Regions from separate parts of the Staphylococcus parequorum genome, predicted to be linked through region 2. Evidence: riboswitches for the same ligand, from Rfam matches in the RefSeq annotation. Region 2 holds a riboswitch; each other region holds the start of a gene.
What was found. Region 2 has a riboswitch for thiamine pyrophosphate ahead of AAA453_RS10045 (3-oxoacyl-ACP reductase). Riboswitches for the same ligand answer to the same signal wherever they lie in the genome.

Region 1: it holds a riboswitch for thiamine pyrophosphate, as region 2 does, so the genes downstream of both, AAA453_RS02260 (thiamine phosphate synthase) here and AAA453_RS10045 (3-oxoacyl-ACP reductase) in region 2, are expected to answer to the same signal.
Region 3: it holds a riboswitch for thiamine pyrophosphate, as region 2 does, so the genes downstream of both, tenA (thiaminase II) here and AAA453_RS10045 (3-oxoacyl-ACP reductase) in region 2, are expected to answer to the same signal.

The regions. Positions count from the first base shown of each region.
Region 1 is NZ_CP150682.1:482,886-494,215, forward strand. It holds gene AAA453_RS02225 (amino acid transporter) at 340-1,092, opposite strand; gene AAA453_RS02230 (ABC transporter ATP-binding protein) at 1,097-1,978, opposite strand; gene AAA453_RS02235 (YhgE/Pip family protein) at 2,505-3,938, shown strand; gene AAA453_RS02240 (MarR family winged helix-turn-helix transcriptional regulator) at 3,966-4,427, shown strand; gene AAA453_RS02245 (DUF4064 domain-containing protein) at 4,584-5,138, shown strand; gene AAA453_RS02250 (AEC family transporter) at 5,872-6,795, shown strand; gene xylB (xylulokinase) at 6,966-8,462, shown strand; TPP riboswitch at 8,627-8,735, shown strand; gene AAA453_RS02260 (thiamine phosphate synthase) at 8,795-9,388, shown strand; gene AAA453_RS02265 (NAD(P)/FAD-dependent oxidoreductase) at 9,381-10,505, shown strand; gene thiS (sulfur carrier protein ThiS) at 10,483-10,683, shown strand; gene AAA453_RS02275 (thiazole synthase) at 10,685-11,330, shown strand, end outside.
Region 2 is NZ_CP150682.1:2,059,249-2,070,578, forward strand. It holds gene AAA453_RS10020 (YfhO family protein) at 1-262, shown strand, start outside; gene rplS (50S ribosomal protein L19) at 638-988, opposite strand; gene trmD (tRNA (guanosine(37)-N1)-methyltransferase TrmD) at 1,090-1,827, opposite strand; gene rimM (ribosome maturation factor RimM) at 1,827-2,330, opposite strand; gene rpsP (30S ribosomal protein S16) at 2,552-2,818, opposite strand; TPP riboswitch at 3,078-3,176, shown strand; gene AAA453_RS10045 (3-oxoacyl-ACP reductase) at 3,308-4,060, shown strand; gene AAA453_RS10050 (LLM class flavin-dependent oxidoreductase) at 4,087-5,400, shown strand; gene ffh (signal recognition particle protein) at 5,502-6,869, opposite strand; gene AAA453_RS10060 (putative DNA-binding protein) at 6,895-7,227, opposite strand; gene ftsY (signal recognition particle-docking protein FtsY) at 7,214-8,446, opposite strand; gene smc (chromosome segregation protein SMC) at 8,443-11,330, opposite strand, start outside.
Region 3 is NZ_CP150682.1:1,230,084-1,241,413, reverse strand. It holds gene thiE (thiamine phosphate synthase) at 1-361, opposite strand, end outside; gene thiM (hydroxyethylthiazole kinase) at 361-1,152, opposite strand; gene thiD (bifunctional hydroxymethylpyrimidine kinase/phosphomethylpyrimidine kinase) at 1,145-1,966, opposite strand; gene tenA (thiaminase II) at 1,959-2,648, opposite strand; TPP riboswitch at 2,727-2,826, opposite strand; gene AAA453_RS05840 (transglycosylase family protein) at 3,045-3,719, opposite strand; gene AAA453_RS05835 (single-stranded DNA-binding protein) at 4,201-4,620, opposite strand; gene AAA453_RS05830 (YwpF-like family protein) at 4,811-5,251, shown strand; gene fabZ (3-hydroxyacyl-ACP dehydratase FabZ) at 5,314-5,754, opposite strand; gene murA (UDP-N-acetylglucosamine 1-carboxyvinyltransferase) at 5,812-7,077, opposite strand; gene AAA453_RS05815 (DUF1146 family protein) at 7,185-7,418, opposite strand; gene AAA453_RS05810 (F0F1 ATP synthase subunit epsilon) at 7,740-8,144, opposite strand; gene atpD (F0F1 ATP synthase subunit beta) at 8,164-9,576, opposite strand; gene atpG (ATP synthase F1 subunit gamma) at 9,599-10,465, opposite strand; gene atpA (F0F1 ATP synthase subunit alpha) at 10,480-11,330, opposite strand, start outside.

The DNA.
Region 1 (11,330 bases), 1.3 Mb from region 2:
TACAACAGTGTAACACATTGCTCCAAAGTTATAGATTATAGATAAAGTTATGTTAGCGAGTAATATTAGTGATACATGTCTTATATTATATATTATAGTAGAGAGATTTAAAAAATGGTAATTGAAGATAAGATAAAACACAAAAATCATCTAAACATTTAAATGTTTAGATGATTTTATAGTGTCGACAAGATCTCCGACTTTGTTGGCAATCATTATATGCACTGCACGCTTTCCACAGGCACAGTCTGTAGTATCCAGTTAGTGATTTGAGCCGGCCCAAATCACTGTCATTCTTTAAAATATATTATAACCAATTATTCATTGTGATGTTTTAAGTTAATATTCTAAGCGTTTGAACAGTTTTAAACCTGCGAGATAACATACGATAGAGTAAACGAGTGTTATTAAAATAATAATTACGAGTTTAGTAAAGAATTCATTGATATTATTTGCTTCTTCATAGCTGTTAGGAAAGAAGTATTTAAATCCATGAATGAGCGGGGCAGCAGACATTATCATTAATAATATCACCACGCCAAGTATGTTAAAACCTGTTGAGAGTTTCATAGATAACATGATTCCAAAGAAAACAGCTATTAATGTAATCCCATAGATACCTATAATGCCTAAAATATCACTGTAGTTAATACTCGCAGAAGATGATAAAAAATCTCCCGAAGCATAATTGAATTTAATAATGTATGTAAAATATAAAACTTGAGAAGCAATGAACAATAGGATGAAATAAATAACATACATAGATAATAAAGCAGCTATTTTAGAGTTATAGAGATATGTACGGCTAATATCTTTATAAAAAATTAAACGACCAGATTCATATTCTTCATAAAAAAGAAAACTAATAAAATATGTAACTAAAATTAATGGTACAGCAAATTGTGATTGAGCAGCTAAAACGCCATAATAGAAATCTAGTCCGGTGAGTCCATTTGTTTCTCCATTAATTTGCATAAAGTTAGTAGGGAGGATGAGTGTAATTAAATATAAAAATGGATAAAGTGCAATTAAGTAAAAAATTAAAGCTGAATTGCGAGTGGATATATTACAAAATATATGTTTAGTAAGCATTTTCTCACTGCCTTTCAAATTCATCATAATGGTGATACAAATTATCTTGTTCGCTGACTGTATTTACTAATGTGTAATGATTAACTACATATTTCATAATATCGTTATACTCCGCAGAATCGATTTCAATAGAAATTTCATTCATAGAAATATTTTTGATTGTTGTAAATAGGTCTAATAATTCTTGTCTATGCTCAGGATAAATTTGTTCCTTAACTACAATTTTTAAAGCTTGGTCTTTGTTGTAATCAATATGATGAAGTTTGCCATTTTTTATAATCACGAATTTATCACAAACCTCGGATAATTCATTTAACTGGTGACTTGAAATAAGAAGCGCAATGTTTCTTTCTTCCACCCATGTTCTTAAAGCGCTAATGAGCGTTTTAACACCGTCAGGATCGAGACCAACAAATGGCTCATCCATAATTGCTAATTCAGGTTCATCTAGTAAACACATCGCCAAAGATAACCTTTGTTTCATACCAAAGGAAAAGTCTTTCACTTTTTTATTTTTAGTATGTGCAAGTCCAACAAGTTCTAGAACATTATCGATATTATCAAGATATTTTTCCTTATTATTTACTTTTAAGTAGTAAATCAAATTTTTTTTAGCGGAAAAGTGTTTGAAATAAACTGTATCAATCATAATGCCTACGTTTTTCATAACGTTATTATTTTTAAAAATATCTATACCATTTAAAGTGATAGATCCTGAAGTTGGTTTTTTAGACTTAGCAATAATTTTCATTAATGTAGTCTTACCAGCGCCATTTTTACCGATTAATCCAATAATATCGCCTTTATTAATCGTTAAAGAAATACCATCAAGCACATTAAATTCAGAATCTTTAAAGCGTTTATAAAGATTATCTATTTCAAGCATAATTACTACCTCCCTTTGTATAATAAAAATATCAGGTTTCATGATATTGAGAATAAAAGATAAAATTAAGTTTACTTAACTAGTATTAATCTATAAATAACACGTTTAAGGTTTATATTATATTTAATATAATGAATATATAAGGGGTGGTCAATATATATAAATACATATTTTATGAACAAATTATGTATGATGAATGCAATTAATTTACCAAATTTATATATTTTTCAGAATAAAACGCAACCTAGAAATATCAATATGTACTTCTATTAAACTGAGCTAAGTTACCATAGAGATATTTTTATATTTCGCTAATATTTTATGATTGACAAGTTATTTTCAAGAGCGTATTATATAAAAATGTACATGGGGTGTACTGTATAAATAAAAACACGCCACATATTGAAAAAATGGACGAATTCAAGGATTAACACGCTCCATAACGTAATATTTATAGCGTTTGGGATTATTTTCAAACTAATAGTACATGGGGTGTACATTTTTAAAAAAGAAAGGTAGATAGTAAATGTTTAATGAATTTAAATTTATATTTAGAAATAAAATGTTGATTGTATCTCTTATAGCCATAGCGCTTATCCCTCTAATTTATGTGGCACTATTTGTAGGCTCAATTTGGGACCCTTATGATAAGACAGATCAATTGGAAATATCTATTGTAAATCAAGACGAATCAGCCAAATTAAATGGTGAAAAAATAACAATTGGCGATGATTTGGTAGATGAATTAAAAGATAATGAGGATTTTAAATTCCAAACAGTTTCCGAGAAAAAAGCTGCACATGAATTGGAAAAAGGTAATAGTGTCGGAACAATTATTGTACCTAAAGACGCATCTAAAAATGCAACGACATTATTAGATGAAAATCCTAAAAAAATTAATTTAGAAACGCAAGTTAATCCGGGATCAAGTTACACGGGTAGTCAAACTGCTCAGAAAGCAATTGATACAGTAACAGACACAATTAAAGATGACATTCGTGAAAATTACTTAACTGAAATATTTGAGAGTACGAAAAAATCACAAGATGGTTATCAAGATACATCTGACGCACTTGGCGAAATGTCTAATGCAGAGTCACAATTAATTGATGGTAATCAGCAAGTCAGTGATGGCTTACAACAATTAGTCCCAGCCGTAGGTCAACCTGCACAGCAATTATTATCAGGTAATGACCAAGTTACTGATGGTTTAAATCAATTACAGGAAAATAATAATCAATTACAAGCTAAGTTAGATGAAGCAATCACGAGTCAGCAAGATGTTTCACTTGAAGATGACAATGAAAAAGCATTAAATAATGTGACAAAAACAAATGAAAATAATCCTACTGAGGCTGGCAATTATGGCGAAACAATTGTACCTTATATGGCGAGTGTAAGTTTATTTGTTGGAGCAGTGTCATTTAGTGCGATTTATCCTTTGAGAAAAACATTAAACAAAGGTGTTTCCTCAACTAAACAAGCGCTTGGTAAGCTATTACTTTATCTACTACAAGGTAGTTTATCAGCATTGTTTATGAGTAGCTGGGTTATATTTGCATTCAACATGTCGATTGACAACGTAGGACATTTCCTATTAGTGAGCTTCTTATGGGCTATTGCTGCAATAACGATTACGTCATTCTTAGCGTTATTCTTGGATAGAATTGGATTATTCTTATCCATGTTATTACTCATATTACAATTGAGTTCAAGTGAAGGTATGTTCCCAATTGAACTTTCAGACAGTTTCTTTAGATGGATTCATCCATTTTCTCCAATGTCCTATGCGATTCAAGGATATAGAGAAGCAATCTTTACCAATGCTGGACACTTTGACTTTAGTTTCATTGTAATACTATTAAGTGCTATTATTATTGGAATGATATTATTACAATTCTTAGTGCTATTATGGTTTAACAAGAGAGAAAAAGTTCCGTTTTCAGTGGAATTTAAGTAAAGCTAAAGCAATATAGGGGTGAAAAGTATGGAAAATGAAAACATCAATCAAACGATAGAAGAAGCCATTACCAAATTTCAGTTTGTTATGTTGCATTTAAATAAAGAAATTGTAGAAATGATAAAGGAAACAGGTTTAGGTAATTTTCTATCAAGAGAACAAATTGAAGCAATGAGAATAATACAAACTGAAGGTAAAGTGACGATTAATGAACTTGCAATGTTGCAAAATATATTTAAAACGGCAGCTTCTAAACGTATCGTTAAATTAGAAGAAATGGGCTACGTTGAAAGAGCCTATACAGATAATAAACGTATTAAATTAGTTAAACTCAGTACAGAAGGGGAGACTTTTTTAAAAAAGGCAAATTCAGTTATGATTGAAGCTGTTAAAGAACGTATAGGTGACAAATTCACAACAGATGAAGTACATGAGTTTGTAGACCAATTGGCAAGACTTAATGACGCATTTAAAGCACATAAAAACTGATGAAAAAGGCTCGTATACAATGCGAGCCTTTTTTGTTATTTTATTATTTATCATTTCAAACATATTTTGTTTAGAATGAATAGACTTAAATATTAACAATTAGTATAATTAGCATTGTAATTGAAGCGAATAAATAGAAATAGGAGGCGCACGATTATGATAAAAAGAACAACTGAACGCGTACTCACATGGATAGGTATTGCATTGCAATTAATTGGTGTAGTACTTATCGCAGTTTTCATACCAATGATAGGTAACAATGAGGTAAAAGAAACAGTCATTCAACAAATGATGGCAGATGATCCAAGCTTCTCATATGAAGATGGTACAAATATCTTCGGTATGTTGAGTAGTTTATTAACAGCAGGTTTGGTTTTATCTATAGTAATTTTAATCATTGCAATCATTGGAGCTATTCTAATAAATAAAAAAGCTAAAGCAGCAGGCATCTTACTTATTCTAGTAGGTGTTATTTCATTCTTAGGAAACTGGATAAATGCGGTATTATGGATTGTTGCAGGTGTTATGTTATTAGTAAGAAAACCAAAACAACCGATTCATGGCGATGGTGAAATGTATAATGACAATAAGCAAGACGCAGTGAATGAGCCATATGAAAGATCTAACTCTAATCAAGATCAAGATTTAAAAGACTTTGATGATTTAGATGGAAAACCGAAACAAGAGCAAAATGATCCATACAAATACTAATTAAACTCGATAATTAAATAAACCAAAAACAAACTAGGTTTCCATATGATTGGAAATCTAGTTTTTCAAATTACAAATATTATAGTCATATTCACATTCATAAAACCGTAAAAAATATGTTATATTTTAATAAAGAACTATTCTATTAAATTAATTGTTATCAGGGCTATTTTCTGATATTAAAATGGGGTGAAAAATATGATGATGGTAATTGGAATGCTATTACCTATTTTGGTAGTTGGATTTATAGTGATGTCAGTGTTAGAAGAGAAAAAAAGAAATCGCAAAAAATAATATATTAAGTATTGGAAAGAAACACTAATCTTAGAATGCTTAATTACAAAATAGAGCTAATTTCTTCGTGAAATCAGCAATTTAATTGAAGGTTAGGCTTACCTCTGAGTGAAGGAAGACTAGTGGAAGTCTAATTCTCGACTCAATATGTGGAAATTATAGCGTTTTAGCTATTCAAAGTTCCAGATGACCAAGTTAAAAAGAGTCTGGATTTCAGAAGCCTAAAAATGAAATTCCATACATAAAATATTTATAAAACAACGGATTGTTTAACGTGAAACAATTTGTTGTTTTATTTTTTTACGTAAATGTAAGGATGAAAAAAGATTTTATTAGTCAGACAAACGGTAAATTAATTAATATTCTGCTATGATAAACTATAATAATTAATTTATATAAGTCTAATTCATATATGATTTTGAACAAAGGGGGGCATATAATGAGTGAAATGTTGTATATTTTACAAACTGTACTTTTACCTATTTTTATCATGATTTTTTTAGGATTTATTTTACAAAAGAAATTCACTTTAGATTTAAAAACACTAGCTAAATTAAATATATATGTGTTTGTTCCAGGTTTTATATTTGTGAAGTTTTATAAAACAGACTTTGCTATAAAGCTTTTATTTTACATAGTTATTTTCTTTATTTTGTATATGATCGTCCTATATGTCATTGGTAAACTGTTGTCTACTATTCGTAAAACAGATAAAGGGGAAGCTACAACGCTGACGAATAGTATTCTGTTTTTCAATTCAGGTAATTACGGCGTTCCAGTTAATGATTTAGTTTTTAAGGGCGATCCATTGGCTATGTCTGTGCAGGTTATTGTGTTGTCATTACAAAATATATTCACTTTTTCATACGGGATTTTTGCGATTCAGTCATTGCAAATTGGGAAATTAAAGGCGCTACTTGGATATTTTAAAATGCCAGTTTTATACGCTTTGGTGTTAGCTATTATTTTAAATTATAATAATGTGCCAATCCCAGAATTTATTTGGACGCCAGCAAATTACGTAGCGGATGCAATGATTGCTATTGCGTTATTATTGCTAGGTGCTCAAATTGCGAATATTAAATTCAGCTTTAAATGGTCAATTTCTTATATTTATATATTTGTGAGATTAGTTATTGGCCCACTCATTGCTTTAGTGATTATTAAGTTACTTGGTTTAGAAGGCGTGATTGCACAAACATTATTTATTGCTTCTGCTATGCCAACATCGGTAAATAGTTCAGTTATTGCACAAGAATATGATAACCATCCAGAACTTGCTGCACAATTGGTCTTTTTATCAACATTACTAAGTGCAGTAACAGTAGTCATCGTCATCTATTTTTCTAGAATTCTATTTTAAATATCTAGTCAACATTTTGGGGGCCGGAATACGAAATCAAATTTTGATTTCTGTTCCGTTCCCTTTTTTTTTTAGAATTTTGATTTTTTTATCGAACGTGTTATAAATAGGTCGTATATCACATATTACGAAATAAAAATTTAAAATCTATTTATAAAGGACCGATTAAATTGACTGATGCAGTGTTAGGTATCGATATTGGAACAAGCTCCGTTAAAGTAATAGCAGTAAATAGACAAGGTAAAGTTTTACAGAGTGCAAGCGAATCTCTAGATATCATACAGCCACAAAATGGGTTTAATGAGCAACATCCAGAAGCGTGGTTTGAAGCAACTAAACAATGTATTAAGCGATTAATGGTGACAGATGAAGTTAAGTATATGCATATTAGCGGACTATCACTTTCAGGACAAATGCATAGTTTAGTGATATTGGACGATAATGACGAACCACTAAGAAATGCCATTCTTTGGAACGATACAAGGACTACACCGCAATGTGAAGTTATTAAAGAAAAACTAGGTGATTATGTGTTAGATAATCCTGTATTAGAAGGTTTTACACTTACGAAATTATTATGGATAAAGGAAAATGAACCTGAACATTGGCGCAATACTAAAGTATTTTTATTACCTAAGGATTATGTTCGATTCAAATTAACTGGCAAGTTAAATATGGAATATTCAGATGCCTCGAGTACATTATTATTTGATCATAAGTGCAAAGCTTGGGATGAAAATATTGGTAAACAATTTGGTGTTCATAATATTTACCCTGAACTTGTAGCTTCACATAAATTAGTAGGCTATATGGACGACAAGATAGCAAAAGAACTCGGACTAAATGCGCAAGTGGCTGTTATAGCAGGCGGTGGTGATAATGCATGTGGAGCGCTTGGTGCGGGAATGATTAAAACGAATGAAACACTCTGCAGTATTGGCACTTCAGGCGTGGTTTTATCATGTGAAAGTGAAAAACATACGGAATATCGCCGAAATATGCATTACTTTAATCATGCATTAGAAGATATGTCTTATGTTATGGGCGTGACACTTGCTGCAGGAGACAGTTTGCAGTGGTTACGCCGAAATATATTAGGACATTTAAGCTATGATGAAATTATTACTGTGGCAAGCCAATCACAGGTTGGCAGTAATGGATTATTATTCACACCCTATCTATCGGGAGAACGTACGCCACATGGGGACTCCAACATTAGAGGGAGCTTTATAGGTTTAAGCGCCTTACACAGTAGAGGTGACATGGCACGGGCAGTTATTGAAGGTATAACTTTTTCTTTATTCGAGTCGATAAAGTATTTACGCGATTGTGGTAAAGATATTCAACATATCGTGTCTATCGGTGGCGGTGCAAAAAGCGACTTTTGGTTGCAATTACAAGCGGATATATTTAATACTGAAATTAGTAAATTGAAATATGAAGAAGGACCTTGTATGGGTGCAGCAATCTTGGCTGTATATGGTCTAGGATGGTATGAAAGTATCGAAGCGGCTACAAAGCAATTTATACGTTATGAAAAATCTTTTAAACCAGATAGTGAGAAGCACAAACAATATATGCTGTATTTTGATTTATATCAAAGTGTATACCGACAAACTCAAAGCCTTACAGCTGGTTTACTAAAAATTTCTAAAGCTAAAACATAGTTACAAGTTGAATTATTTAAAAATAAGTAATAGTATCGACTTTAACACTTAGAAATCAACTTAAATTATAATACCACTTGAAATAATCAATGGAATAGGTTAAGTTGTATGTAATAATTCTTCAACACATATTTAATAATTATTATAAAAAATCAAATAGCTTAAATAACCACTGGAAGTGCCTTGCATAAGGCTGAGACCGAAGTAGTAACTTGGGAATTCCTTGAACCTGATCCAGTTTGTACTGGCGTAGGAAAGTGGCGTTATAAACATGCGAATTCGTTAATCCAACGTCATTTTTCTTACCAGAAAAATGACGTTTTTTATTTGGAGTGAAAACATTGTTTATAGCAATTACACAGTATAAGTATTTAAATTCAGTAGACATTAAGCAGTATATCAATATAGCGCAGTTTATAGACTATTTAATTATCAGAACACCAATGGAGACGACTGAATTGATTGATTGGGTTAATTTGCTTAGCCAATCCGGCTTTCCTAAAAGTAAAATAATTATTCATGACAATTTAACTGTATTAACACGATGCAAGTTACGTGCGATTCATTTTAAAGAAAAAGATGAACGCATAGCGGATTTTAAATGTAATCATCCTGACATCCAAGTCAGTATGTCTACACACGACACAAAACATATAGCGCAAGCAGAAGCATTACAGTTAGCTTTTGTCTTATATGGACATATTTTTAAAACCAGTTCTAAACCGAATCAACATCCAAGAACAGAAAATGAAATAAATAAAGCGTTAAAATTCAATATCCCAATTATCGCGTTAGGTGGTATCAATACACAAACTTTAAAAGAGCTACCTAATGGATTCAAAGGCATTGCAGGGATTTCCATTTTTGCGCAACAAAACATAAATGAAATCAAACAGCTGAAGGAGGCTTGGAAGACGTATGTATGATGTCATAATCATTGGCTCCGGTGTAATGGGTATGTCAATCGCAAGAGAATTAAGTAAATCAGATATCAAAATTGCTGTGATAGATCGTGATATACCAGGGAAACATGCTTCATTTAAAGCTGGAGGAATGCTTGGTGCTCAAAATGAATTTACTGAAGACAGTGATTTGTTTCATATAGCGCGAGAGGCTCAAGAAATGTTCGAGCCACTGAGGGATAGTTTGCTAGATGAAGTAGGCCTAGATATTGAATATCTGGATAGTGGTTTAATTAAACTCGCAAGTAGTATTGATGATAACCCAAGTGTTGAAAAGCAATACAAATTTCTGCATCAATACAACCGAGCTGTGGAATTATTGCCTGCAAAGTCACTGAAACAAAGAACGAATGGCAACGTAATATCAGACAATTTATCCGCGATGTATATACCGAATGATAATCAAATCAATGCCAATAAGTACACGAAAGCATTATTAAAATCGTTAGAACAACGAGGCATTCATCGTATTTACAACACAGAAGTTAGTGAAATAACACCATTAAATCCGGGCTATCGTGTGGTAACGCATACAGATGTGTTAACTGCGGAAAAGGTAATGGTCGCTGGAGGAGCTTGGAGTGGGAAATTATTGAGCCACTACATGCCAAACAGTAGTGTTACAGGAGTTAAAGGTGAAGTGTTACTTGTAGAGCATCCCAATCTGTCTTTAGAAACAACGTTATTTACTACAAATGGTTGTTACGTTGTTCCGAAAATGAAAAATCGTTATTTAATTGGAGCTACAAGTTACTTTGATGATTATTCAGTAGGCGTCTCGCAATTAGGGAAAAAATGGTTGTTACAACAGGCTACGACGCATATTCCTAAATTAAGAGCAGGTAAATTAATCAATCAATGGTCAGGCGTTAGACCTTATACCTCAGGTGAAAAACCCATTATGGATGAAGTAGCTAAACATTTATTTATTATTTCAGGACATTATCGCAATGGCATTTTATTATCACCTTACGTTGGAAAATGGATGAGCAATTGGATTCAGTATGATCGTAAGCCGGAACAATTTGCAGATTTTATAATTGAAAGGGGTAAGACCAATGAAGTGCATTATAAATGGTGACAACTTTACTTTTGATAAGACATTAAGTATTCAGGAAGTGATTCAAGAACTAGATTTGGATGAAACACGTATGATTGTGGAACATAATGACCAATTAATTCAGCGAGAACAGTTTTCAAAGCATAAGGTTACGGATGAAGATCGTTTGGAATTATTAGAATTTGTAGGAGGCGGATAACATGTTCAATATAGGAGAATTTAAGTTGAATTCAAGATTATTATTAGGTACAGGGAAATTTGATAGTGAAGCAATACAAACGGAAGCAATCGAGGCTTCCGGGACAGAGGTTTTGACCTTTGCAGTACGTCGAATGAATTTATACGATAAAAATTTACCCAATCCATTAGCGAAAGTAGACTTAACTAAATTCATTACTTTTCCTAATACTGCAGGTGCCAAATCAGCAGAAGAAGCAGTCCGCATAGCTGAAATCGCAAATCATGCAGGTGTCTGTGACATGATTAAAGTAGAAGTTATAGGAGACGATGAAACATTATTGCCCGACCCTTTAGAAACGTATAAAGCTTGTGAAATCTTGTTAGATAAAGGTTATACAGTTTGTCCTTATATTTCTAATGATGTGGTATTAGCAAAACGATTAGAAGATTTAGGTGTGCATGCCATTATGCCACTCGCATCACCGATAGGCACGGGCAGAGGTATTAATAATCCTTTGAATTTACGTTATATTATCGAAAAAGTAAATGTTCCTGTCATAGTTGATGCGGGTATCGGTTCTCCTAAAGATGTCTGTCATGCAATGGAACTCGGTGCAGATGGTATCCTACTTAATACGGCAATATCTAGTGCACAAAATCCAGTGA
Region 2 (11,330 bases):
TACAATTAAAAAAGATAAAAATGACGAAGGCTATCTTGTCTTACCGATGGCATATCGTGATGGTATGAAGGCGTATGCCAATGATAAAACACTCCCTGTAAAACAAGGCAATGGCATTATGACCGTAATTCCAGTTGAAAAAGGACAAGAAAAAATCGAACTCAAGTATACGCCACCACATACAACTATCTTGGTCGTTTTAAGTATTCTAGGTATTATATTGAGTATTGGATTCACGAAATGGATTAAACCAAAGAATTAAGCACGATAAAGGGAATGAAACAGAAATCTAATTTTTCTAACAAGATTTCGTCGTCTCACCCCGGCAAAGCTGACTGTAAAGTTGAATACAAGGGCTGAAGCACTTGCATAAGAACTACTTGTCTTCATAAATGAAGTAGTAGTTCTTTAAAAGCTTGATATAAACGCATTTTCAGTTCAGTCAGCCACTGCCAATATAATAATTGAGGCTGAGACATGTATTTTGTCTCAACCTCTTTAATGAGCTGCTTAGGTTTGCTAGAAATGTCGACTAAAATTGTATTTCTAGCAAGACAACCTAATGCAGCTTATATTATATATGTATCAAAAAAAGCGACTCCCATTGGGAATCGCTTTTTTATGTCTAATTTGCTGATTAACGAATTTCTTTAATTCTAGCAGCTTTACCACGTAATTCACGTAGGTAGTATAATTTAGCACGACGTACTTTACCACGGCGTTTAACTTCAATTTTTTCGATTTTTGGAGTGTGTAATGGGAATGTACGTTCCACACCAACACCTGAAGATATTTTACGTACAGTGAAAGATTCTGAAACTCCTCCACCACGGCGTTTAATAACTACACCTTCGAATAATTGGATACGTTCGCGAGTACCTTCAACAATACGTACGTGAACTTTTAAAGTGTCACCTGGACGGAATGAAGGTATATCTGTGCGTAATTGCGATTGAGTTACTGCTTCGATTAATTTGTGATTACTCATTATTTTTCTCTCCTTCAACCTATGTTCTTGCCTAGACAAAATATAGCAGCGGACCATAGTGATTTTCGTGTGTCGCACACTTAAAATATATTAGCATATTACTAATCTTTTTTCAATTGCTTTTTATATCTTTCTATAATTTCTTGGTCTTTTTTAGTCAGCGGATACTGTTCTAATAAATCCGGTCGTTTTTCCCATGTTCTTAAAATTTTCTGTTCATGACGCCAATGATCAATGTGGGCATGGTTGCCTGATAATAAAACGTCTGGTACATTCAAATCCTTATATATACGTGGTCGTGTATATTGTGGAAACTCTAGTAAACCATCTTGAAAGGAATCATCCATGTGAGATTGTTGATTACCTAAAACACCAGGTAAAAGTCTAACTACCGCATCTGTCATTACCATCGCTGGCAGCTCGCCACCAGTCAATACATAGTCCCCCATTGAAATTTCGTCAGTGACTAAATGTTCACGGATTCTTTCATCATAGCCTTCATAATGCCCGCAAATAAATACTAAGTGCTCTGCCTGACTGAGTTCATTAGCAATAGCTTGAGTAAATGGGCGACCTTGAGGACACATTAAAATGACCCTTGTGTCTTCTGTTCGCTCAATACTATCCATTGCATTGAATATTGGTTCCGGCTTTAACACCATCCCCTGACCGCCTCCAAATGGGTAGTCATCCACTTGATTATGCTTGTTTTCAGCAAAATGTCTAAAATCCACTGTATTTACTTGTAACAAATCCTTTTCTTGAGCGCGTTTTAAAATAGATTGATTTAAAACACCTTCAAACATACCAGGAAATAATGTTAAATAGTCGATTCTCATTAATCTAATAATCCTTCCATAGGCGTGATTTGTATACGTCTACCTTCTACATCAATTTCTTTAACCACGTCCGCGATATAAGGAATGAGGTATTCTTTGTCGCCTTTGACTACCCACACATCGTTTGCACCTGTTTCAAATATCTCAATCACACGACCAATTGGAGTATCTTCATTAAAAACGGTACAGCCAATGATATCTGAATAATAAAATTCATGTTCTCCAAGCTCTATTTCTTCATGATCACGTTCTTGTAAAAGTGTTTCACCTTTTAAGTGCTCGATATCATTAATGTTATTGATACCTTCAAACGTAAGCATATGCAGTCCTTTATGCATACGATATGAAGCAATTTTAAATTTAAGTGGTGCTTTATCTTTACGTGCTATTTCAACAATTTCCCCAGGTTGAAAACGTTTATCTGTAAAATCAGAATTAGATTTTATTTTTACTTCGCCTTTAATACCATGTGTATTAACAATTTTTCCAACTTCAACTTTCATATATGTGCCTCCGATAAATGTATCTTATAAGTGTTGTGTAATTTTTATGTATTATTTAATTATTATAACATGTATAAATCTAACATAGTAATACATTCCTCACTAGAAAATTTTCTTATTCTCAACTATTTTAAAGCACTGATTATAATATTTCTCATTAAAAAAAGAGCACCTAAAACGGTACTCTTACAAATACTATATTTGTTTAATAAGTTTAAAACTTATTTTTGGTCGTCGAATTTTTTCAAAATACCTTCTCTTGATAAGATATTGTGAACTGTATCAGTCGGTTTAGCACCGTCTTTTAACCATTTAAGTGCTAATTCTTCGTCGATTTTAACTTCTGGTGCTTTCACATTAGATGGGTTGTAAGTACCGATTTGTTCGATATTACGACCATCACGTGGTGCACGAGCATCTGCAACTACGATACGATAGAATGGATTTCTTTTTGAGCCTAAACGTGTTAAACGAATTTTAACTGCCATTTATATTCTCTCCTTTTAATTTCATAAGTATTTATTTTCTACAAGAAATAATGATACCAGTTCTTCTGATATTTGTAAAGAGGTTATCCTTTACCAATTTTAAAAAAACATTTTTTTCTCATCAATCGCCTTGTAAACTACGCGCTTTTGTCAATTTCCTCTTTTCATGCACTTTATACATCTATGATATACCTTATGTTATTTTAAGTCTCTTGACATCTATATTTAAAAACTATACATTGAGACTAAATTAAATAAACGCATGCACTAGGGGTGTTTTTAACTGAGATGAGTACAACTCAAACCCTTTGAACCTGATCTAGCTGAAACTAGCGGAGGAAAGTGTGAAAGATTTTATATCATATATTCAAGGGGCAATCTTGCCTTTTTACAATATCACTATTTTATCATTTCTAATACACAACTTTCTATAGTGAGGGTTGTGTATTTTTTTAATTTGAATTTTTTAAAATTTTAGGAGTGAAAGTTATGAATAAAACTGTTTTAGTAACAGGTAGTAGTAGAGGTTTAGGTGCAACGATTGCAAAAACATTATCGCAACAAGGGTATAATATTATAATCAATTATTACAAAAATAAATCGTTAGCAGAAGATCTTGTTTCTGATATCGGATCAGATTGTGCAATTGCTATTCAAGCTGATATCACAAATAGAGATAATATTGATCACTTAATTGAACAGGCCACTCAATATTTCGGAAAAATTGATGTCGTAATTAACAATGCACTCGTAGGTTTTAAATTTGATCCTACACAGCAAAAATCATTTAAAGATTTAACATGGGTTGATTACCAACAACAAATAGATGGTACTTTAAAAGCTGCCTTCAATGTAACACAAAGTGTCATGCCTCAATTTTTAGAAAGACAGCAAGGTACTATTATTTCTATCGGTACAAATTTATATCAAAATCCTGTTGTACCTTATCATGAATATACAACTGCAAAAGCTGGATTAATTGGTTTTACTCGTAATATTGCTGCTGAACTTGGTCAATTTGGTATTAGAGCCAACGTGGTGTCAGGAGGCCTCTTAAAAACAACTGACGCAAGTGCTACAACGACGCCTGAAGTATTTGACATGATCGCACAAACAACACCGCTTAAGCGTGTGACTTCACCACAAGACATTGCAAACATGGTTGCATACTTAGCTTCTGAACAAGCAAACGGTATAACTGGACAAAATTTCACTGTAGATGGTGGCTTAACGATGAATTAAAAAATTATAATTAGGAGGTGCTTTCTATGTCTGATAAAAATCAAAAACAACTTAATATTGGCGTTTTATTATATGCTTGTGGTCATCACCAAGCTGCGTGGCTAATGCCGAATTCTAGTGTGAATCGTATTGGTGAAATTACTTATTATCAGGAATTAGCTCAACTTGCTGAAAAAGGACTATTCGACGCAGTATTTTTCGCTGATAATCAATCTTTTCCTGCAAAATCTTCTACTGATATGCCAGCATTTTGGTTCGATCCTATCGTCAGTTTATCTGCTATTGCTCATGTGACAACGCACATTGGACTGGTCGCAACAATTTCAAGTACGTTCTCAAACCCTTTTACTGCATCTAGACAATTGCTCAGTCTAGATCATGTATCACATGGACGTATAGGTTGGAATCTTGTCACCTCTATGACAGATTTAGAAGCCTTAAATCACAGTATGGAATTGCTCCCTGATCATAATGAACGCTATGAAATTGCTGCTGAATTTGCAAAAGTGATGAATCAGTTATTCACATCTTGGGATAACGAACATTTTCTACATGATCGAAAAAACAAAAAAATTATTAATGATGATTACATTAATGCTATTAATCATCATGGTAAACATTTCAAAGTTAAAGGACCATCAACAACACCAAGCAGTCCACAAGGTCGTCCAGTAGCTATGCAAGCTGGCGCATCTTCACAAGGTATTGCCTTGGCAACTCAATATGCAGATGCAGTGTATTCAGTATCCTGGAACTTTAAACAAGCACAAGCTTTTCGAGAAAAGCTTGATCAACAATTACAATTATCACAAAACAGTAATAGATATATCAAAATTTTTCCCGGTCTAGTTACATATGTCGCTGAAACTTACGAAAAAGCCTATGCTAAGAAAGAAAAATTAGACAAAGCCTTACCTGTGGAAACTGCATTAAAACAATTAAGTTTCTTTATTCAACAAGATTGTCAAAACTGGGAGTTAGATGAATCCGTGCCTCCCCTACCTCCTGTTGAAGATTTTACAGGACCAGTTGGACGTTACGAAACAATATTGGAAATCATTCGTGATACTCATCCAACTGTACGAGAACTACTTGGTTACTTAAATGCTGGTGGTGGGCATTTCACATTGATTGGCACTCCTGAAGCTATCGTAGATCAAATGGAGTACTGGTTACTAAGTGGTGTAGCCGATGGTTTTAATTTGATGCCGCCTGTCTTTCCAGATAGTTTAGAGGATTTCGTAACATTGATTGTGCCAGAATTACAAAAAAGAAATTTATTCAGAACAACTTATAATGGTCATACTTTCCGTGATCATTTGGGGTTAGAAAAATTTTAATCATTCTACAAATAATATAGTTGACGAAAAAACCAGAACAACGATTTGGTTACAAGTCGTTGTTCTGGTTTTTTATTTATAGTTATACAAAATTTATGATTTTAGAATGGTAAATTCATACCGTTCATCATGTTTTCCATTTGTTTGCGTTTGCCTTTTTTGCCTTTGCCGCCACCGGAAAATTGTTTCATCATTTTTTTCATATCAGTGAATTGTTTCATTAATCTATTGATTTCTTGCACTGAACGTCCTGAACCTTTAGCAATACGTTTTTTACGAGAAACATTTAAAGTCTCAGGTTTGTTACGCTCATTAGGTGTCATTGATTGAATAATTGCTTTAATATGATCAATTTGTTTATCATCCATATTCATATTTTCAATGCCTTTCATTTTGTTCATGCCAGGAATCATTTTCATAATGTCATCAAGAGGCCCTAGACTTTTAACTTGATCTAATTGTTCTAGGAAATCTTCCAATGTAAACGAAGATGTACGCATTTTCTTTTCTAAGTCTTTTGCTTTATCTTCATCCACATCTGTTTGTGCTTTTTCAATTAAACTCAATACATCTCCCATACCTAATATACGAGATGCCATACGTTCAGGATGGAATGCTTCTAACCCATCTAGTTTCTCACTCATACCTACAAATTTAATCGGTTTTTGAGTAACTGATCTGATTGAAAGTGCAGCACCACCACGTGTATCACCGTCTAATTTTGTTAATGTTACGCCAGATACTTCTAATTGAGAATCAAAAGATTCTGCAACATTCACAGCATCTTGACCAGTCATTGCATCGACAACTAACATAATTTCATCTGGTTTCGTAATTTCTTTTACATCGCTTAATTCTTGCATTAACGCTTCATCAACGTGTAAACGACCAGCAGTATCAATAATAACAAAATCTAAATGCGCTTCTTTTGCATGTGCGATTGCATTTTCAACGATTTGTTGTGGCTTAACTTGATCGCCTTCACTATAAACTGGAATGTCGATTTGTTTACCTACTGTTTGCAATTGATCAATTGCCGCAGGACGATAAATATCTGCTGCTACTAATAATGGTTTTTTATTATATTGTTTACGCATTAATAATGCTAATTTACCAGCAGTGGTAGTCTTACCAGCACCTTGTAAACCAACCATCATCACTACAGTTGGCGGCTTGTTAGCCATTTTAATCGTAGCATTTTCCCCTCCCATAAGTTGGGTAAGTTCTTCTTGTACAATTTTGATGACTTGTTGCCCAGGTGTTAATGATTTCATAACATCTGAACCTAAAGCTCTATCTGATACAGTTTTGACAAATTCCTTTACCACTTTAAAGTTAACATCGGCTTCTAATAATGCTAATCTTACTTCACGCATCATCAATTTAATATCTGCTTCAGTAACTTTACCTTTGCCACGGATTTTTTGCATCGTTCCTTGCAGACGATCGGATAATCCTTCAAATGCCATATCAAATACCCTCCTTTATATACTTTTATTCTAAATCTTCAAGTGCTTGAATGTATTGTTTTATTTTTTCTGGATCATTTATGTGCTGTTTCATATGTTCATATGTTTTTTGTCTTTGTTCAAAATTTCGGTATAGCCCTAATTTTTCTTCATAATCTTCTACTAAATCGCCAGTTCTTCTTATATTATCATACACTGCTTGGCGACTCACATCAAATGTATCAGCAATCTCACTTAAAGAATAATCTTGTAAATAAAATAATTCTAAATAGTTTCTTTGTTTATTTGTTAATAATGATTGGTAAAAGTCAAACAGATAATTCATACGTATCGTTTTAATTAAATCATTTTGACTCATCTGAATTACCTTCAATTTCTACTTCATTCTGATTTGACTCAGGTGCTTCTTCGACATTTTGCTCAATCATATCAGCGAATAACCCATACACATAGCTTTCAGGATTGAATGGTTGGAGATCATCTAATTTTTCACCTAAACCTACGTATTTAACTGGAATATGAAGTTCATTACGAATTGCTAATACGATACCACCTTTAGCAGTACCATCTAATTTTGTTAATACAATACCTGTAACGTTTGTAACCTCTTTAAATGATTTTGCTTGTGACAATGCATTTTGACCTGTCGTTGCATCAAGACAAAGTAAAACTTCATGAGGTGCCTCTGGTACAGCACGTCCAATAACTCGTTTAACTTTCTCTAATTCATTCATTAAATTGGATTTATTTTGTAAACGGCCTGCAGTATCACATATTAAAATATCTACGTTTTTACTTTTAGCTGCGTTAATTGCATCATACATTACTGCAGCTGGGTCTGAACCTTCTCTTTGGCTCAACACTTCAACACCGACGCGTTCGCCCCATACTTTAAGTTGTTCAATTGCACCGGCTCTGAATGTATCTCCAGCAGCAAGCATTACTTTTTTGCCTTCAGCTTGGTAACGATGCGCTAATTTACCAATTGTTGTTGTCTTACCAACACCATTCACTCCGACCATAAGGATTACATTTAATCCTTCATTTTCTATATTCATCACTTCTGAGTTATCATCATCTTGGTGATAGATTTCAACAATTTTTTCAACAATAACTTCACGTAAATCCTCTGTTTCAGTAATATTGCGACGTTGTGCTTCTTCACGTAATTCTTCTACAAGTTGCATCACAGTATTAAATCCAACATCTGCAGTAATTAACATTTCTTCTAGTGCTTCGAAGAACTCTTCATCTACCTTACGATAACGTGCAAGTAAATTATTAAGTTGCGCTTGGAAATTCTCACGCGATTTTTCTAAACCGGCTCTAAATTTGGCACCGAGCTGTTGTGCTTCAATTTCTTCAAAATCTTCAATAGAGATTAAACCATCATCATCAAAGTCAGCTTCTTTTAATTTTTTAACTTTTTTCGCTGGTTTATCTTGAGTTTCGTCCTCTCTATCTTGTGATGCTTCACCTTGTTGTTCTGCGTCTTGTTGTTCTAATTCTTCAAGTTGTTGCTTTTGTTCTTCTGAAGGTGCTGAAAATTTATCTTTTAATCGTTTGAAAAAGCTCATGTTTGTTCCTCCTTAATCACTTCATCAATCGTATTTAAATTAACACTTACTAGTTTGGAAACTCCAGATTCTTGCATTGTTACACCATATAAGCGATCTGAGAATTCCATTGTACCTTTACGGTGTGTAATCACAATAAATTGAGTTTGGTCTGATAGATTTTTTAAATATTGTGCATAGCGTATCACATTTGCTTCATCAAGTGCCGCTTCAACCTCATCTAAGATAACAAATGGCGCCGAGCGAACTTTTAAAATCGCAAATAATAATGCAATGGCACTCAAGGCACGTTCTCCACCACTAAGTAGTGACAAATGTTGTAACTTCTTACCAGGTGGTTGCACAATGATATCTACTCCTGCAGTTAGATAGTCATCATCTGTTAAGCGGAGTTCTGCTTGGCCTCCGCCAAACAATGATTTAAATACATCTGAAAAATATCCTTGAACGGCATGAAATGTTTCTTTAAAACGATCTTTCACTTCTTGATCCATTTCTTCAATAAGTTGTTCTAAAGTTGTTTTCGCTGCTCTTAAGTCAGCACGTTGTTCATCTAAAAATGTAAAACGCGTATTAATTTCTTCAAATTGTTCAATCGCATTTAAATTAACTGGTCCTAGCTCTTCAATAGACATTTTAGTTAATTTTACTTTTTTGCGTAAAACGTCTATATCTTCATCTAAATCATATAATTCACTCGCACGCTCATATGTTAAGTGATAATCTTCGCTCAAATGATCAATCGCATAATTAATTAATACATCTAAACGGGACTGCTCTGATTTAATATCCTGATAGCGATTTTCTATAGAAAGAATATCTTGATTGGCTTCTTGAAGTTTTTGATCTGTCACTTCAATTGTATCATTCAATTCGAGTCTACGCGATTTAACGTCTTCTATGTTTTGAGATAGTTTTACTTTTTCGTCTTTACTTTGTTCCATATTATATTGAATCGTTTCAAATGCTTTTTCGCCGGTCATTTCATCTGAATTAAAGAGTTTAATTTGCTCTTCTAATTTTTGATGTTGCACAATAACATCATTGAGTTGTTTGGCAATTTTTGACTCAGTTTGTTTCTGAGTATTTAAACGTTCTTTTACAACTGCCAAATCGGATTGCTTTTGATGTAATTGTTGCTGGATTTGCGTTGTGCTTTCTTTACCTTCTTTAGAAAGTTTTGTATAAAGATTGATATCATCTTCTAATTTTTGTAGTTGTGTTTTGATTTTAGATAATCTTTGTTTTTTATCATCAAGTGTTTGCTTACTTGTTTCGCTTTGGTAACCATCATTTTTTTCAAATTCAAATTCTTCATGCTCATCTTTTAAATGCGCTTCACTTTTACGTAATCTGTCTAGTTCTAATTCATAATTATGAGCATTTTTTTTAATAGCATTATAATGTTGACTTGTATCAAAATATTTTTCGCTCAGTTGATCTGACTCATTTTTAATTTTTTGAAATTGCTTTTCAAATGCTACTGTTTGCTGTTGATAATCTTCGAGTTGAGCACGCATCGTTGATAGTTCATCTTTTTGAGCTAAAATACTTTTAGATTTACGATCTCCACCACCCGTCATGGAGCCACCAGGGTTCACGATATCCCCTTCTAAAGTCACAATACGTGTACGATAACGAATTTTACGTGCTAACTCGTTGGCGTTTTTCAATTCATCTACAATTATTGTATTACCAAGTAAATTTTGAACTACATTTTGATAATCTGATTCTACTTCAATTGCTTGTGCAGCAATATTAATAAAACCCTCACTATTTTGTGCAGTTTTCATAATTTCATTACCAATTTGGCGAGGTTGAATCACATTGAGTGGTAAAAATGTCGCTCTACCCAAACCATTTTGTTTTAGATATTGAATTGCCTGTCTACCATCTTTTTCCGAATCTACAATCACATGTTGTAGTGATGCACCAAGTGCAGTTTCGATTGCTTTAGTTAAATCGGATGGCACTTGAATTACTTCAGCAACCGCTCCACGTATCCCTGAAAGTTTATTACTTTTAGCCTTAAGTATATGTTTTACACCATTAAAGAAATAGCTATATTCTTCCTGTTGCGTGGCCAAACTATCAATACGAGATTTTAATTTATCGTTAAATCGATACGCTTGGTGCAATTTTTCTTCGTACTCAGACTGTTGCTGTTTAAGTTGTGTTAATTTTTTTTCATAATTATTGAGCTGTTGCTCAGCATTTTTCAATTCTTTTTGAGTCGTCGCGGTTTGCTTTTCAGCTTCATTAATGTCGCTTTGAATTTTCTTCAGTTGTTCAAAGGCTTCAAGTAACCTACTATCTAAACGGGATTGCTTCGTTTCATTTTCTTGAATGGTATGTTCTAAAAAGCGAATGTCATTATTTACATCGGATTGTTCAGACATAAGTTGATAATATTCATCTTTAATTGTCTCTAATTTTTCGTCATGCTGTTCATCACTGACATAGAGTTGTGATTCAAAGTATTGAATTTTTTCATTTAACTCTTTTTGTTGTTTTTTTAATTTATCTATTTGATTTTGTGCATCTATCTTTTCTTTTTTTAAGGTTTCTGTTTGTATTTTAAGACTTTCTTGTTCTTCTTCAAAACGTGCGTTCGTTTGTGATTGATTTTTCTTACGTTCTTCTAACACGTTAAGTTGTCCTGCATACTTTTCAACTTCTTCTGTCGCTTTAACAAGTTGAAAATTTAATGATTCAATATGTTCATCGAGTTGTTGTCTTTCAGATTTATATTTATTTAATGCTTGTGTATATTGTACTTTCTCTGCATCTTTTGTAGCTTGATGACTCTTTAAATTATTTAAATTATCATCAAGTTCATGAATATTTTTACTATATTGTTCAATATCATAGACCGTTACAAGTA
Region 3 (11,330 bases), 830 kb from region 2:
AGTACTCATCTACATCACCTACACTCAGACCAATGATTTTATTTTCAAATTGTTGTGCAAATTCATTTACTTCTAAATCATTTTGCCCTACATGAATACCATCTGCATCAATGTCTTTAGCTAAACTCACATCATCATTTACTATAAAAGGTACATCGTATTGATGACACAAAGAAAGTAATTGTTGTGCTAACTTCACTTTATCATCACCTACTAATGCAGTTTCCCCTTTCTCTCTATACTGAAATAGCGTTATACCTGCTTCTAAAGCTTCAGTTACAACATCAATAATCGATTTATCTTCTGCAACATCTTGCGTTCCACAAATAAAATAAAGTTTTAGTTTATTTTTATCAAACATTATTGCACCTCTTGACTGCGTATTAAATTCAAATAATCATCATATGTGACTTGATATAATGCATTCATTAATTCAACCATAAATGCGCCAGGCCCTCGATTATCCGAAATTTTTTCAGCTTGTTCAGCAGCAATATTATATACAGTAACTGCTTCTACCAATTGATTTAATTGTGGTTGCTGGTTAGATTTTAAAAAGCTAGCTATCACAGCACCTAATAAACAACCTGCACCTGTCACTTTTGCAAGCATAGGCGAACCATTAGCCAGTTTCACAATTTTATCTTCATGCACTACAATATCTTCTTTACCTGTGATAACAATTGCTGTCCCAAATTGTTTATGAGCTTTTTCAGCAATATTTACAGCATCCAGATTCATTTCGCTATCTGTACCTTTCATCTGTGTATCATTATCAATAAGTGTTAAAATTTCTGATGCATTACCTTTGATAACTGCTACCTTTACTTCATTTAAAAATGTCTCACAAAAATCTTTGCGGTATTGTGATGCCCCTACAGCAACAGGATCAAAGACGATTGGTGTTCCAATTTGATTAGCTACCTTCGCAATTTTTAAAATATCTGACTCTTTATCTTTAGTCAGCGTGCCAATATTAATCAGTAAAGCATTTGCGTGTGTTAACATATCTGACGCTTCCTCTGGTGCTTCACTCATTGCAGGACTTGCACCTAAACTTAATAAGCCATTTGCGGTAAAATTTTTAACAACATCGTTTGTATAACAAATAACTAACGGGTTATTATTTCTGAGTGCTTCTAAATTATTCATCATCTAATCCTACCTCTTTCATATATGCAAAATGATTAACTGGTCCCCTACCTTGACCAATTTCAGGTGTGTGTTTAATACTTAAAGAAATGAACTGTTTTGCTTTATTCACTGCTTCATATATTGTTTTGCCTTTTGCTAATTCTGCAGTAATCACTGCCGAAAAAGTACATCCGGTACCATGCGTATGTTTTGTATCATATCGAGGTTCTTCAAAAGTATATACATTTTCTTTAGTGAATAAATAATCTTTAGCGAAGTCTAAATCCTCTGAATGTCCACCTTTAATTACAACACCTTTGCTGCCAATTTCATTAATGAAAATGTCACCTGCTTTATAAATTGATGCTTCATCTTGTATCGTTAATCCTGTTATTTCCTCTGCTTCAGGCAAGTTTGGTGTTGCCACAGTAGCATAAGGTAATAAAATGTTTTGCAAGTCAGCTTTAGCATCCTCATCCATCAACGAGTCACCACTTTTAGCTAACATTACAGGATCTATCACATAAGGGATCTCTGGATATTGCTTTAAATAATATTGTATTAATTCCATCATTTCTTTTGAAGCAATCATGCCTGTTTTCAACGCATGAGGCAACTCATCATCAAAGATACTTTCTAATTGCTCGGATAACCAACTTGTTTCTATGTTATGAATATGTTGAACGCCTTTTGTGTTTTGCGCTACGATACTCGTAATCGCAGCCATACCGTATACGCCACAAGCATGAAATGATTTTAAATCTGCCATGACGCCTGCGCCACCCGTTGGATCAGTGCCTGCTATAGTTAAAGCAATTTTAGGTTTATTCATTATTAACCCCTCCATAAGGCCATTCTTCTTCCGTGAATGACATATTAAAAAATTTACGCTCATGAACTGTACTCTGTAAGAAACAATCTTTTATATCATCTTTCTCTTGTTTCGTACAATTTTGTGTCAATTTATCCATTAAATTATCAAAAACATGCACAAGTTCATCCATTTCGGTACTATAAAATTCAAACCATTTTGCCAAAATAGAATTGGTATTCAAAGTATTGTCTTGTAACGCTTGTTGTGCAATAACTTGATACACATATGGACAAGGCGCCATGGCAGCAATTGTATATGCTGCATTTTCTTTAGCAAAAGCATTAAAATACATATGTTTAATATAGTGATCGCCACTCGGTGGCCAAACTTTTTCTTTTACTATTTCATTGTAAGGTTCATTTACATATTCAGCCAATATTTCGTGTGCCTCTACTTCTCCATCAACTATAAATTGGATCTGCTCAACTAAAAATTTCACATCTTCCATTTGCTCCATTTTAGGTATAAGTAATGCGTAAATATTAGCAAACTCCTTTAAATAAGATGCATCTGCTCTTAAATAAAATTTAGTAGCATCTTTCGATAAATGACCTTGTAACATTTCTTGTATAAATGGATCATTATAGATGTCATCAATAATAGGCTTGGCATCTGTTTTTAATTCTTTTGAAAATAACACTTTAAGTCCTCCTAAATATAAAAAAACTACATTCCAAGTAAGAATGTAGTTAATTAATAGAAAGGCTAAGCAATTCAATTATAAATTAAACTACTTTCCTACGTTGGCATTAACCAAATCAGGTCGTAAGGGTCTGAACTAAATCATCTCAGCCATAAAGGCTCCCCTAGTAGATTTTCATATATTATTATTTCTTTAAACATAACAAATGTAGTATGACATTGCAAAAGAACGTACTTCAATAAAAAGTCTATGTTGTATATATCATAGAAATTGTACATTAACTAACTAGAAGGTGTAGTTATCTCAGCAGAAAATATGCACAAAAAAGTGCCAACAAAGTTTCTGACTTTGTTGGCACTGTTCTATATTATTAATAATTAATTACTGACTAAATTATGCAGTAACCCATTGTGAAGCGCCTGCAGTGTTATAAAGTTTAACTGCTGCTGCATCTTGTACTGATTCAGGTGCTTCTGTTGGAGATACACCTTGGTAAGCTGCTGGTGCTACTGAATCCCAAGTACTTTGTAGGAATTGGTATTTACCTGCTGCACCTGATGATGGGTTAACAGCGTTAAGGTCGCCGCCTGATTCACGTTGAGCAATTGCTTGTAAATGAGAGTTAACATTTACTGATGAACCACTTGAAGCTTCACTTGATTCTTTTGAAGCAGATTCTTGTTGTGGTTGTTGAGTTGTTTCAGTTTTTGGTGCTTCTTGTTGAGCTGGCTCTGCAGCTTGTTCAGCTGGTGCTTCTTGTTGAGCTGGCTCAGCTGCTTGTTCTGCTGGTGCTTCTTGTTGTGCAGGTGCTTCAGTTGATCCTCCACCAAAGCTCCAGCTAAAGTTTGTACCATCTGATTCAAAGCTATAGTCTGTACCATTATAATTAAAATCTATGTCATAAGCGCCTTCTTGTACAGGTGCTTCATTTAATTGTTCTGAATTTGATTGCGCTAATTGAGCTAATTCTGCTTTGTCTACGCCTTGTTCTGAAGCGTCAGCTGAATTTACTGCTCCTGTTACGCCTAATCCTAGTGCTAAAGTTGATGCGATTACTGTTTTTTTCATTGTTAAAAAGTCCTCCTATAAGGTGATTAATTTATTTTATGATTAATTTGCAAGTACAATTATACCATTCAAAAATTCTTTGTAGGTTACAGTGAAATAAAAAAAATAAGCTTTTTTTTACAACCTAATTACATCAACAATACTCATTTTTATGTATATTTAAGCATATAAGCACTATCATGATAACCTTTTGTACTATTATTGGCCCTATAACCTTGTAACATCTTCGTAATTAAACTGATTATTCTGTATTATATAAATGCTATAACTCGCATTTTTAAGATGTTTTGTGAATTGAAATTTACAGTGCTTTTACATTCCTTTATTTTTTGTCGCATATATTTATGGATATAATATGTAAAGCTATTCCTCTAGATTGGGCATTATTAAGAGGAATAGCCTGAAAGAAGTATAATTGATAGTAGGATTTAATGTATATTAATTGGAATAGTTTAATGTGGGATAAATTTTAAGTGGGAGTTTATACAATTTCGTATATATCATTTTCTTGAATATTAATTTCGTTGAATGATTCATGTTCTTGCTCTAATGGGAATGGTTCAAAAAGTTCATCAGTTTCATTTTTAATTCGTGGAGACATGAATTTAATTGTTTCAATATAAAGTTCTGATACAAAATGCATCTGTCCTTCTTTTTCAAATTTACGTGATTGCATTTGTCCCGTAATACCTACAAGTGATCCTTGATTGATATACTTTTCAATATTGTCAGCAATTTTACCAAATGCTTTACAATACAAGTAATCACAGACTGTATTTTGATCTTTATCTTTATAGTTTCTATTTACCGCTACACAAAAGGTAGCTAATTTCTTGCCCTCCTTTTCATAAATTTTGGGATCTTTTGTTAATCGTCCTACAATGACGATGTTATTAATCATAGGTCACCTCCTTTGTGTTTTAATCATAATTAAATTTATAAATTGAGTCAAAACTCACTTTTCCATAAACTAAAAAGTAAATTACTACTAATTTCTACAAATTTCACCTTTCTCTTTTGAAATTACGTTATAATGATTATATAAATGCAATTATAGTAGATTTTAAATTAATCAATTGGATGTGAAGACGATGAAAACATTTAAAGCCGTTCGATTTCAAATCGTATCAGAAAATGGCGGAGTTACTGAATATGAATTAGAAGATGGAGTCATTATAAATAAAGAAAATAGTGGTACTGGCTGGTTGCTTGAAATCGTCATTTCAGACTTCCATTATGAAACTATGAAACAGCATATGAACAATGAAGATCTCTTGGATATTCGCGTTGTCATTACACGTCCTGCTAATGACCCTGCGCTATTTGACGCAACGATTAAAAACATTAGTCAATTAGATGGCACTATTTCTGTAGTTTTTGAGTGTCACATCTATACTTTGAGACAAGTTTATGCAGAAAGTTTATTAGAACAATTGATTGATGAAGGCCTAACTGGTGAAGAATTGAAAAAATCATTTAATCGTATGATGCAATCTAAACCAAGACTTAAAGATGAAAGATTCGAAAAGTAAATACTAAACGCAAAAATGCCTTAAGGATTTAGTGAAATTCACAAATCCTTAAGGCACTTTATTTATGCTTTATCTTGTATTGCAAATGTTAATTCACAACTACATGCAAGTTGACCATCAACAGTTGCTTTCGCAGTCCCTTTTCCAATTGGTCCACGCATCTTCGTTATTTCAACTTCTAACTGCAAAGTGTCACCTGGTGTGACTTGTTTTTTAAATCGACATTTATCGATACCCGCAAATAATGCAAGCTTGCCTTTATTTGCATCACTATTTAAAATAGCTACCGCACCTGTTTGTGCTAGGGCTTCTGTAATTAATACGCCTGGCATAACTGCAAATTCAGGAAAATGTCCTTGGAAAAATGGCTCATTCCCAGAAACTTGTTTAATAGCAACACAACGTTTGCCCTCTTCATATTCAATCACGCGATCAATTAATAAAAAAGGTTGTCTGTGTGGAATAATATCTTTAATTTGATTATAATCGAAAATTGTCTCCATCGTTTGCTTCCTCCAAATCTTCTTTCGTTGCGAGTTCTATATTAATACATTGAAGTATTATTTTTGTGTACGTTTGATATCGGCACCTAAAGATTTTAATTTACCATGTAAATCTACATAACCTCTATCTAAGTGTATTAACTCAGTAACTTGGGTTGTGCCATCAGCTACAAGTCCTGCTAAAATAAGTGCCGCAGCTGCACGTAAATCTGTTGCTTTTACTTGAGCGCCTTGAAGCTCACTTTTACCTTCAATTTTTGCGCTTCTACCTTCAACCTGTATCTTAGCGTTCATGCGTTTGAATTCTCCAACATGCATAAATCTATTTTCAAATACTGTTTCAGTCACTACTTTATGGCCGTCTGCTGTAAGTAACAGTGCCATCATTTGTGATTGCATATCTGTTGGAAAACCTGGATGAGGAAGTGTTTTAATATCTACAGGATTTAATGGACCATCTGCTGTAACACGGATCGTATCACCTTGATAATCTAAATTTACGCCCATTTCTTCTAATTTATAAACTAAACTTGTCATGTGTTCTTTGATAGCTCCGTTTACAATTATATCACCACGTGTAATTGCACCTGCAATAAGTAACGTTCCTGCTTCAATTCTGTCAGGAATAATCGAATGTTCCACACCATGTAATGCTTCAACACCATGAATAGTTATCGTATCCGTACCGGCGCCTACTACATTACCGCCCATTTCATTGATATAGTTTGCTAAATCAACAATCTCTGGTTCACGTGCTACGTTTTCTAATACTGTTTTACCTTCAGCTAATGATGCAGCCATAATGATATTCTGAGTCGCTCCTACACTTGGAAAATCTAAGTGAATTGAAGTACCTTTCAATCCATTTTCAGTGCTGGCATAAATAAAACCACCGTCCATATGGATATCGGCACCCAACTCTTCAAAGCCTTTGATATGTTGTTCGATAGGTCTTGAACCAATTGCACAACCACCTGGCAATGCAACTTTTGCATGACCTAGACGAGCTAATAATGGACCCATTACAAGTATACTTGCTCTCATTTTACTCACATACTCATATGGTGCCTCTTCATTTAATTCCTTTGTAGCATCAACAGTGACAGATTCTTCTTCTTTATTGTATGAAACATCTGCGTTTAATGTTGAAATCACATTATTAATCGTCTCCACATCACTAAGTGCTGGTACATTCATAAGTTTACTAACACCTTTTGATGCTAATAGTGAAGCAGTTAATACTGGTAATACAGCATTTTTTGCACCTGATACTTTCACTTCACCAGTTAATCTATTTCCACCATTAATCTCTATCATATCCATCTTAAATCCTCCACTTAACTACTTTTATATTTCATTAAAATTCATCTTTTTTTATGTACTCTTAAATTATTATATCTGTAAACCAAACAAAGATACAGATATTTGAATTATTGTGCTAAATATTTTATTTGAGTTGAAAATTGTAGTAAATCTACAATAAAATTACTTACTGCTGTACCTAACAATATTGCTAAAAATATCATACATATTTGTACTTGAGCTGGATACCCTTTTTTAAAAAATTGCTCTAACCTTATTGAGTTAAGTGCCCAATAAGCAAGACAAATACAAAGCACATGTAAGATAAGATGTACAACTGAAAATTGTCCTAAATACTCCATAAGCCATACTCCTCACTTGATACTATTCAACTATTTTACACGAAATTGGCTCTAAAAGATACTTAAGAACAGCGATCAAACCCCTAATATAACTAAATGTTATATTTTGCTATTCCCTAATAGCATAAAAGATATTCATATTAAATATAAAGATAAAAATATTTTATGTATATCGCGTGATAAAATTTTCTATATAGTAATTAAGCCAATTTATTTATAGGTCATCCTTCAATAAAATTTACGAACTATGAGCATGTTGAAATTTTTTATAATAAAAAAATGAAGTCCCTGTTGTTAGGAACTTCAAATTTCAAATAATATTTATTGTAAGTTAGCGACACGAATACGGTTGTTAGCGCGTTCTAACGCACGCTTAGCTCTACTAATGTCACTATTATCTTCTTCATTATTTATATGAGATTCTGCTCTAGATTTAGCTAATTCTGCTCTAGCTACATCTATTTCGTTAGCAGGTTCTGCAGTTTGTACAATAACCGATAATTTATCTTGTCTAACCTCAACAAAACCTTCACTCACTGCAATATATTCTGAACCATTATCAAAGTTAATTTTGACATAGCCAATTTCAAGTGCTGCAACTGTTGGAATATGTCCATACATGACACCGATCTCACCTGCAGTTGTTTGGAACACTGCAAGATTAACATCTTCTCGGTTGTTAACAGAACCATTAGGAGTGACAATATTTAGGCTTAATGTGTTCATTATCCATACCTCCTAATTTTTAAACTTCAACACCCATGTCTTTAGCTTTAGCAATTACTTCTTCCATACTACCAACAAGACGGAATGCATCTTCTGGGATATGGTCATACTCGCCATCTAAAATTGCTTTGAAACCTTCTACAGTTTTTTGAACTGGAACGTAAGAACCTTTTTGACCAGTGAATTGTTCTGCTACGTGGAAGTTTTGTGATAAGAAGAACTGAATACGACGTGCGCGTTCTACAGTTTGTTTATCTTCTTCCGATAATTCATCCATACCTAAAATAGCAATGATATCTTGTAACTCTCTATATTTTTGTAGAGTAGATTGTACATCACGTGCTATTTCATAATGATCTTGTCCAACAATTGTTGGGTCAAGTGCTCTTGAAGTAGATGCTAACGGATCAACCGCTGGATAGATACCCATTTCAGTTAATTTACGTTCTAAGTTTGTAGTTGCATCTAAGTGAGCAAATACTGCTGCTGGCGCAGGGTCAGTATAGTCATCGGCAGGTACGAATACCGCTTGGATTGAAGTAACCGAACCTTTGTTTGTTGATGTAATACGTTCTTGTAATTGTCCCATTTCTGTACCTAATGTTGGTTGGTACCCAACAGCTGAAGGCATACGACCTAACAATGCTGATACTTCTGAACCAGCCTGTGTAAATCTGAAAATGTTATCAACGAATAGTAATACATCTTGTCCTTGTTCGTCACGGAAATATTCTGCCATTGTTAAACCAGATAATGCTACACGCATACGTGCACCAGGCGGTTCATTCATTTGACCGAATACCATTGCAGTTTTCTTAATAACACCACTTTCGCTCATCTCGAAGTATAAGTCATTACCTTCACGTGTACGTTCACCAACACCCGCAAATACAGAAATACCACCATGTTCTTGAGCAATGTTATTAATTAATTCTTGAATTAATACAGTTTTACCAACACCGGCTCCACCGAATAAACCGATTTTACCACCTTTGATATATGGTGCTAATAAATCGATGACTTTAATTCCTGTTTCTAAAATTTCAACTTTAGTAGATAATTCATCGAATGCAGGTGCTTCTCTATGAATTGGATCACGTCGAACTGAATCTTCAATTTTTTCATCTAAATCAATTGTGTCGCCAAGTACATTAAATACTCGACCTAGTGTAATATCTCCAACTGGTACGCTGATACTTTCACCACTATCTCGAACTTCTGTACCACGTTTAACACCATCAGTTGAATCCATTGCAATCGTACGTACTACATTATCGCCAAGTTGTAATGCAACTTCTAATGTAAGCGTGACAGTACCTTCATCTCTTTCAACGTCGACTGTTAAAGCATTGTTAATTTCTGGAACTTCATTGTGCTCAAAGCGAACATCAATTACTGGACCCATAATTTGTGTTACACGGCCTAATCCCATGCTTTTTTGCCTCCTTTAATAATTATTCAAGCGCAACTGATCCACCAACAATTTCAGTAATTTGTTGAGTGATTTCTGCTTGTCTAGCTCTGTTATATTCAATTGATAAATCATCAATAATCTCTGTCGCATTATCAGATGCATTTTTCATAGCAGTCATACGCGTCGCATGTTCACTTGCTTTTGCATCTAAAATCGTTCCATATATTAAACTCTCTACATACTGAGGTAGAATAACGCTTAAGATTGCTTCTTTGTCTGGCTCAAATTCATAAGAAGACATTTGACCATGTCCTAAACTTGAATCTTCTGGAGACAATGGAAGTACGGTTTTCATGGAAGGTGTATTTTCTAATACACTGACGAAATGACTATAGTAGATTTTAACCTCATCTACTGCTTCATCGCTATATAAATCTACCGCTTTTTTAGCGATCGCTTGTATTTCTTTAAATGAAGGTTGATCAGGTACTTCAACAAGTGAATCATGAATTTCATAACCTTTATTTTTAAGGAAGTCCACACCAGTTTGCCCTAATACTAAAATTGAATATTCATCTTTGCTAGCATGTTTATTCTCAATATCGTTAACTAAATGCTTCAATACATTTGCATTATACGCGCCGGCCAAGCCTTGATCACTTGTAATGACAATATAGCCACTTTTCTTCACTTCACGTTGTTGTAACATTGGATGATTTGAATTTTTATCTGCACCAGCAACCGCAGTAATTGCATCTTGCATTTTTTCCATATAAGGTCTGAATTGATTTGTATTTCTTTCAGCACGACGCAATTTCGAACTTGAAACCATGTTCATTGCTTTCGTAATTTGTTTCATCTTTTTAGTTGATTTTATACGTGTATCAATCTCTTTAAGAGATCCCATTATCTCACCACCTTTTATTTACTATAACTATTATGCTTCTGTTTTACTGAAACTTTTTTTTTGAATTCAGTAATAGCTGATTCAAATGCATCTTCGTTAGGTAAAGCACCAGAAGTTTTGATTTCGTCTAATAATTCAGAGGCATTTGATTTCGCCCATTGATTTAATTCTGCTTCAAAACGAGTGATATCTTCAACTGGAATATCATCTAAATAACCTTTAGTTAGAGCATAGATAATTAATACTTGGTTCTCTACAGGTAGTGGTTGGTTTTTATCTTGTTTTAAAATTTCAACTGTACGTTTACCACGTTCTAATTTTTGTGCAGTAAATTCATCTAAATCAGAACCAAATTGAGCAAATGATTCTAATTCACGGAACGACGCTAAGTCTAAACGTAAAGTACCCGCAACTTTTTTCATTGCTTTAATCTGTGCAGAACCACCAACACGTGATACTGACTGACCAGCATTGATTGCAGGTCTTACACCCGAGAAGAATAAGTCTGATTGTAAGAAAATTTGTCCATCAGTAATTGAAATAACGTTTGTTGGTACATATGCTGCGATGTCGCCAGCTTGTGTTTCGATAATTGGTAATGCAGTAATTGAACCGCCACCTAATTCATCGTTTAATTTTGCTGCTCTTTCTAATAATCTACTATGTAAGTAGAACACGTCACCAGGGTAAGCTTCACGGCCTGGAGGTCTACGTAATAGTAATGATAATTCACGATAAGCCGCAGCTTGTTTTGTTAAATCATCATAAACAATTAATACATCCTTACCATCAAACATGAACTCTTCAGCCATAGCTACACCAGAATACGGTGCAATATAAAGCATTGGTGCTGGATCGGCTGCAG